DNA from 3 places in the Beijerinckia sp. 28-YEA-48 genome. Region 1 is predicted to be linked to each of the others. Evidence: riboswitches for the same ligand, from Rfam matches in the RefSeq annotation. Region 1 holds a riboswitch; each other region holds the start of a gene.

The links. A riboswitch is a leader RNA that binds a small molecule or an ion and turns the genes downstream of it on or off. The one in region 1 is predicted to bind cobalamin.
Region 2: linked by a shared signal. The riboswitch ahead of BLW50_RS03800 (ribonucleoside-diphosphate reductase subunit alpha) and the one ahead of BLW50_RS20980 (TonB-dependent receptor plug domain-containing protein) in region 1 are both predicted to bind cobalamin.
Region 3: linked by a shared signal. The riboswitch ahead of metE (5-methyltetrahydropteroyltriglutamate--homocysteine S-methyltransferase) and the one ahead of BLW50_RS20980 (TonB-dependent receptor plug domain-containing protein) in region 1 are both predicted to bind cobalamin.

Annotation. Positions count from the first base shown of each region.
Region 1 covers NZ_FNSI01000001.1:4,472,131-4,474,391, forward strand. Annotated here, with positions in the region: gene BLW50_RS20975 (ABC transporter substrate-binding protein) at 1-570, opposite strand, end outside; cobalamin riboswitch at 586-782, shown strand; gene BLW50_RS20980 (TonB-dependent receptor plug domain-containing protein) at 922-2,261, shown strand, end outside.
Region 2 covers NZ_FNSI01000001.1:798,385-800,645, reverse strand. Annotated here, with positions in the region: gene BLW50_RS03800 (ribonucleoside-diphosphate reductase subunit alpha) at 1-1,166, opposite strand, end outside; cobalamin riboswitch at 1,275-1,469, opposite strand; gene BLW50_RS03795 (multidrug effflux MFS transporter) at 1,598-2,261, shown strand, end outside.
Region 3 covers NZ_FNSI01000001.1:3,379,415-3,381,675, forward strand. Annotated here, with positions in the region: gene BLW50_RS16060 (APH(3')-II family aminoglycoside O-phosphotransferase) at 37-837, shown strand; cobalamin riboswitch at 907-1,114, shown strand; gene metE (5-methyltetrahydropteroyltriglutamate--homocysteine S-methyltransferase) at 1,214-2,261, shown strand, end outside.

The sequences.
Region 1 (2,261 bases):
ATGCAGAACATAGCCGCGCCGGTGCAAGATGAGGAAACTGCGCTGCGGCACTTCCCCAGCCAAGGCGGCGAGGGCGCCCGTGCTTTCATCAATGGCCGCCACCAAAGCCGCGCCCCGGTCGGGGTGGCCAAAGCGTGCCGCCAGCGCAGTGATCTCGCGCCGGGTCTCGTCGAGACTGACCCAAGAATCAACGACAGCGAACGGCCGCGCCTTGGCGGCGAGGAAATCCCGGGTGAGGCGATTGTCATAACGGCCCAGAACGACGAGATCGGCCGAGAGGCGAATCAGTTCCTCGGCCGCGCCGGTGTTGCGCGGCAGACCAGCGGCCTGCGCCGCGAGAAAAGAAATCTCCTTGTCGGCGGCAAAGGGACTGAGCGAGACGATCTGATCGCGATCGGCCAGGCTCAGCACAAGCTGATCGGCGCAAAGATTCGCCGATACAATCGAGGGTTGTTGCGACGGTTGTTGCGCCTGCGCCTCATCAGCCATGACGAGCATGGCGACGAGCGCCATGGCCTTCATGCCACACCTGCCAGAGTTACGGCCGGAGCCGGCCTTGCCACCTTGCATTCGCAGAATCGCCTCTGTACGGTCATAATTGTTGGTGCCCCAGCGATGGGGTGAAACGGGAATGCGGTGAGGGAAACCGATGCCGCAGCTGCCCCCGCAACTGTAAGCGATGAGCTGACTTCGCACCATGTCACTGGGTGATCACCCCGGGAAGACGCGAAAGCAGCGACGATCCGCGAGCCAGGAGACCGGCCAACATCTTCGTTTTCTCTCAAGCCGTCGGTGGGATGGCAGGAGGCTATAGTGATGCATCGTTCCCCTGGTAACGCCGCCATTCTGGCTGGCGTTTTTTGTTTATCCGCGCCGGTTCTGTCAAACTCAGCTAGCGCGCAAAATGTCCCGCCAGGGTATGTGCCGCTGCCAACGCTGGTCATCACCGCCAACCGCACACTACTGCCGATCGAGCGGCTGGGCGCCAGCGTCACTGTCATTCCAGCCGAAGAGATTCAGAACTACGGCACCAAGAGCCTCGCCGACGTGTTGCGCGGCACGCCGGGCCTCAACATCACCGAAACCGGCGGCCCCGGCTCCTTGTCGAATGTCTCGCTGCGCGGCTCCACCCCCGGCCAGACGCTGGTGCTGATCGACGGCATTCGCATCGGCGATGCTTCGAGCACCGACGGCTCGCTCGATTTCGGCGCGCTGTCGGCCATCGATATCGACCGCATCGAGATCGTGCGCGGCCCGCAATCGGCGCTTTATGGTTCCGACGCCATGGGCGGCGTCATCAATGTCATCACCCGCAAGGGCGAGCGCAAGCCGCGCCGCAGCGTGCAGGTGGAAGCCGGCACTTACGGCACGATTTCAACGACGGGCACGCTCTCTGGTGCGACCGACACGGTCTCCTATGCCTTCTCGCTGACCGGCTTTCACTCCGATGGCTTCTCGCGCTACGGCTATCGCATCGGCCGCATCACCAGCACGCTGACGCAACCGCTGGAAAACGACAAGACCGACAAATTTGCCGGCTCGGCGCGGGTGACATTCACGCCGTCCGACAGTTTCTCCGTCGATGTCGGCTTGACGCGCTTCGCCGATGTCGCGCGCTTCGACAATCCCGGCGCCTTCATGCCGGCCGACAAAGACACACGCTTCAACAAAGGTCGACAATTCGTCACCACTGCCTTCGTGCGCGCCAATTTCGATCCGTTCGGCGGCCTGTTGAAGAATTCACTGACCGTCTACTCGAGCCTCATCGAGCGGTTCAACCGGCTGGAGCAGTCGTGCTTCGACACGTTCTTCAACAGCTATAACTGCGACACGACCTTCCGCTCGCGCCGCGTCGGTGTCGAATATCAAGGCACGGCCAATCTCGGCACATACGGCCAGTTCATCTTCGGCGCCAAGTCGGAACGCGAAACCGCGTCCTCGCGCGAGGATTGGCTGCAGGCGCCTTATACGATCTCCATGCCCTTCTGGGGCACGCAGATCACCAATTCGGTGTTCGCACAGCACAGCATCACTCTGTTCGACCGCCTCGACCTGACACTTGGTGGGCGCATCGACGCCATCGACAACAGAACCGTGTTCCCGACCTGGCGCGCCACCGCTGCCTATCGCTTCGACGAGACCGGCACGCGGCTGCGCGTCAGCGCCGGTACCGGCGCCCATGCCGCCTCGCTCTATCAACGTTTCAGCATTTACGGTCTGCCGAGCCTGCGGCCGGAACAGAACTTCTCTTATGAGGCCGG
Region 2 (2,261 bases), 3.7 Mb from region 1:
GCCCGCGCCATGCTGTCAGGGGCGTTCTCAATGAAGGACGTCAGCACATTGTCGAGCATGCGCAGCACATCTTCGACCAGGCCCGGATCGTCGGCCCATTGATCCCAGGTCTCGATATTGAGCGAAGCGAGGCAGCACACCGCCGTGCGGTCTTCGCCGGTATGGTCTCTGCCTGTCGGCAGCGTGATCTCGCTGCACAGATTGGAGGTCGAGACTTTCAAGCCGAGTTCGCGCTGATGCTTCGGCATGGCGCGGTTCACCGCGTCGATGAAGAGCAGATAGGGCTCGCCGGTCTGCATGCGCGTTTCCAGAATGCGCTGCCAGAGCTGGCGCGCATCCACATGCCGCATGACCTTGCCGTCCTTCGGGCTCTTCAGCGCGAATTTGGCGCCGGCCTGCACCGCTTCCATGAACTCATCGGTGACATTAATGCCGTGATGAAGGTTCAGCCCCTTGCGATTGAAGTCGCCGGAGGATTTGCGGATTTCCAGAAATTCTTCGATCTCTGGATGGTGGATGTCGAGATAGACGGCAGCCGAGCCGCGACGCAGCGAACCCTGGCTGATCGCCAAGGTCAGCCCGTCCATCACATGGATGAAGGGGATGATGCCCGACGTGGCGCCATTGCCCTTCACCGGCTCGCCGATGGAGCGCACCTGGCCCCAATAGGTGCCGATGCCGCCGCCATTCGAGGCCAGCGCCACGTTCTCGTTCCAGGTTTCGACAATGCCATCGAGGGAATCGGGAACGGTATTGAGGAAACAAGAGATCGGCAGGCCGCGCGTCGTGCCACCATTCGACAGGATCGGCGTCGACGGCATGAACCACAGCTGCGACATAGCATCATAGAGGCGCTGCGCATGGCTGACATCATCGGCATAGGCGCAGGACACGCGGGCGAACATGTCCTGATAGCTCTCGCCGGGCATCAGGTAGCGATCATCCAGGGTCGCCTTGCCGAACGCCGTCAGCAGGCTGTCGCGCGAGCGATCAAGTTTCAGATTCGCCGGCTGCGGACGCGGCGCCAGCGGATAAGGCGGCGGGGCGTGCAGTTCGCGCTGCGGCTCCACCGTGCGTAACGTCTCGCGCACGATCGTGCGCTGGGCCGGCTCCGGAAGCGGAACCAGATGACCATTTCTGTCGAAGTCGAAAGCTGCCTGCCCCATGCGAAATTCCCGTCGCTGCTCGATCCGGGATTTGCGTTGGCGCAGCGACGCCCGACGAAGCACAGCCTCGACTGGTATGTCGCAACGGCCAACGCGGCACCCCGCCGGTGGTCGATCCATGTTCCCGGCAGGTCTTCTGGCTCGTGGGTCATCGCCATGCCCGGCCTTCCCAACGCCTTTGGCGTCAGTGGCATAGTCGAACAAAGCTTCACCACTTACAGCTGCGGGGGCAGCCCCGGAATTACACCGGGTTCCCTTTTCACCGCAGAGGCGAATCTGCGGACCGTGAACACCATATATTGTGTTTGTACGGCCAAGATTGTCAACGAATGGTTGCTCTTTCGTGACAAATATTCGTGCACAGCGGCCATGTCGCCGCATCGATTGCCTGCCGGCGACCCACGTGTGAGAAGGCGCGCGGAGGCTGACGAATGGCATTTCAACCGGGTAGAATATTTGCGTTGGCGCTTGCCTCGATTGGCTTGCTGACGCCCTTCGCTATCCACCTTTTTCTGCCGGTGACGCCGGTTTTGAAAGAGGCCTTCGGCATTTCCGACGCCCTGGCGCAGATCAGCTTCAGCCTGCCGCTGCTGGTGATGGCTTTCGCCAACCTGGTCTATGGCGCCCTGGCCGACCGCTACGGCCGCCGCCCGGTGCTGCTGTCGGGCCTGGCTCTGTTCCTCATTGGCAGCCTGCTCGGCATGCTGGCCAATTCGATCACCACTCTGATTATCGCCCGTGTCGTCCAGGCGGTCGGCGCCGGCTGCGGCACGACCTTGGTGCGCGCCATCGCGCGTGATGCCTATGGCCCCGACAAATTGGTGAAGGTGATTAGCTACCTGACCATGTTCTACACGCTGGGGCCGATGGTCTCGCCGACTGTCGCCGGCCTGCTGCTCGACCATTTCACCTGGCGCGCCGTGATGATCTTCTCCTTTGCATCCGGCGCCATCATCATGCTCGGCACTTATCTCTATGTGCCGGAAACGCGGCCAGGCGTGAAACTCGCGCCTGGCCAGAGCGTGCTCGGCAATTATCGCGAACTCTTCGCGCATCCGCGCTTCATCGCCTATGTTCTGCAACCGGGCTTCAGCA
Region 3 (2,261 bases), 1.1 Mb from region 1:
GGTATGGTCGGCTGGTTTCAAATAAGAGTGCAGGCCATGGTCCCGAACGCCCCCACGTCCGTCCCATCCGACATGCCACCGCATTGGCGAGACGATCTCGCCGGCTACGCCTGGACGACCCAGACCATCGGCCGCTCGTCAGCCACGGTCTTCCGGCTGCAGGCCGACAAGCGCCCGTCATTCTTCGTGAAGATCGAACCCGCCGATGCCTCTGGCGAACTGCTTGCCGAAGCGGCGCGGCTGCGCTGGCTGGCGGCCAGCGGCATCGCCTGTCCGCAGGTGGAGAACACCAGCAGCGATGGCCAGCGCAACTGGCTGCTGACGCGCGCGTTGCCCGGGCGGGATCTTGCCTCGTCGCCGCATCTGGCGGCAGAGCAGATCGTCACCATCGCCGCCGACGCTTTGCGCGATCTGCATCGCCTCGATCCGTCCCCCTGTCCGTTCGACCAGCGGCTCGACAGCCGCATCGCGGCGGCCGAAGCGCGGATGCGCGCCGGCCTCGTCGATGAGAGCGATTTCGACGACGAACGCTTGGGCCAGCCGGCGCACGCCGTCTTCGCGGATCTGTTGCGCCGCCGGCCCGCACAGGAAGACCTGGTTGTGACCCACGGCGACGCTTGCCTGCCCAATCTGATGGCGGACGGGGAGAGGTTCAGCGGCTTCGTCGATTGCGCCCGCCTTGGGGTGGCCGATCGGCATCAGGATCTGGCGCTGGCGAGCTGGAGCATTCGCTACAATCTCGGACAGGCGTGGATCGCGCCTTTCCTGCAGCGCTATGGCCTGAGGGCCGATCCCGAATTGCTGGATTTCTATCGGCTTCTGGACGATTTCTTTTAATCGCCGCGCGATCAATATGCAGACATAAATATTTCTTTATATCATTATTGACTTCCGATGGGAAACTGCCCATGCTTGCGGCGTCGTGGTTCTTTGGACCCATGTGGGCACCAAAGCTAAGAGGGAATCCGGTGAGCCTAGGCGAGGCCGGAGCTGTCCCCGCAACTGTGAGCGGCGAGCCGACGTCCATCACGGGTCACTGAGAGCAATCTCGGGAAGACCGGACGAAGGCAGCGACCCGCGAGCCAGGAGACCTGCCTCGACAACATATCGTCCCTGGGCGGGGTGTCCTGGTGGTGCGCTTGCATCGGGCGCACCCGCGCCCGTTTTTCGCATGCGTCCGCTCGGCCTTTGCCTCCTTATTGGAGAAAAGCCGATGTCTGTTTCCTCTCTTCCGATTGCAACTCTTCCTGTTGCAACGCTTCCTGTTGCAACTCTTGGCGTGCCGCGGATCGGTCCGCGCCGCGAACTCAAATCCGCGCTCGAAAGTTATTGGTCCGGGCGAACCGACGCCGCCGCCTTGCTGGAAACAGCCGCTGCCTTGCGCGCCGCCAATTGGGCGCGTCAGAAGGCGCATGGCATCACCTGTATCCCGTCGAACGATTTCTCCCTCTACGATCATGTGCTCGACACCAGCGTCATGGTCGGCGCGATCCCTGAATGTTACGGCTGGACGGGCGGTCCCGTGCCGCTCGATCTCTATTTCGCCATGGCGCGCGGCAGCCAAGGCAATGCCCCCCACGCCGACTGCGGCCACCAACATCACGGCGAGACCCACGGTGTGCCGGCGCAGGAAATGACCAAGTGGTTCGACACCAATTATCATTACATGGTGCCGGAATTTACACCCGGACAGCGCTTCACCCTGGCTTCGACCAAGCCCGTCGATGAATATCGCGAGGCGAAGGCGCTGGGCTATCAGACACGGCCCGTCCTGTTGGGCCCCGTCACCTTCCTGAAAATCGGCAAGAGCAAGGACCCGGCCTTCAATCCCTTGTCGTTGCTCGACAACCTGCTGCCAATCTATGTCGAAGTTCTGCGCCGCCTCGCAGCCAATGGCGCCGACTGGGTGCAGATCGACGAGCCCTGTCTGGTGCTCGATCTCGACGAGACAACGCGGCAAGCCTTGCGACAGGCTTATGGCGTCCTCGCCCATGCCCTGCCCCATCTCAAAATCATGCTGACGACCTATTTCGGCGAGCTCGGCGACAATCTGGACACCGCCCTGTCGCTGCCGGTGGCTGGCCTGCATCTCGATCTCGTTCGCGCGCCCGAACAACTCGATGCGGTTCTCTCCAAGGCACCGCGCGGGCTGGTGTTGTCGCTTGGCGTCATCAACGGTCGTAACGTCTGGCGCGCCAACCTGCGCACGATCCTGCAACGGCTTCAGTCGGCCGTCGCCAAACGTGGCGCGGACCATCTCG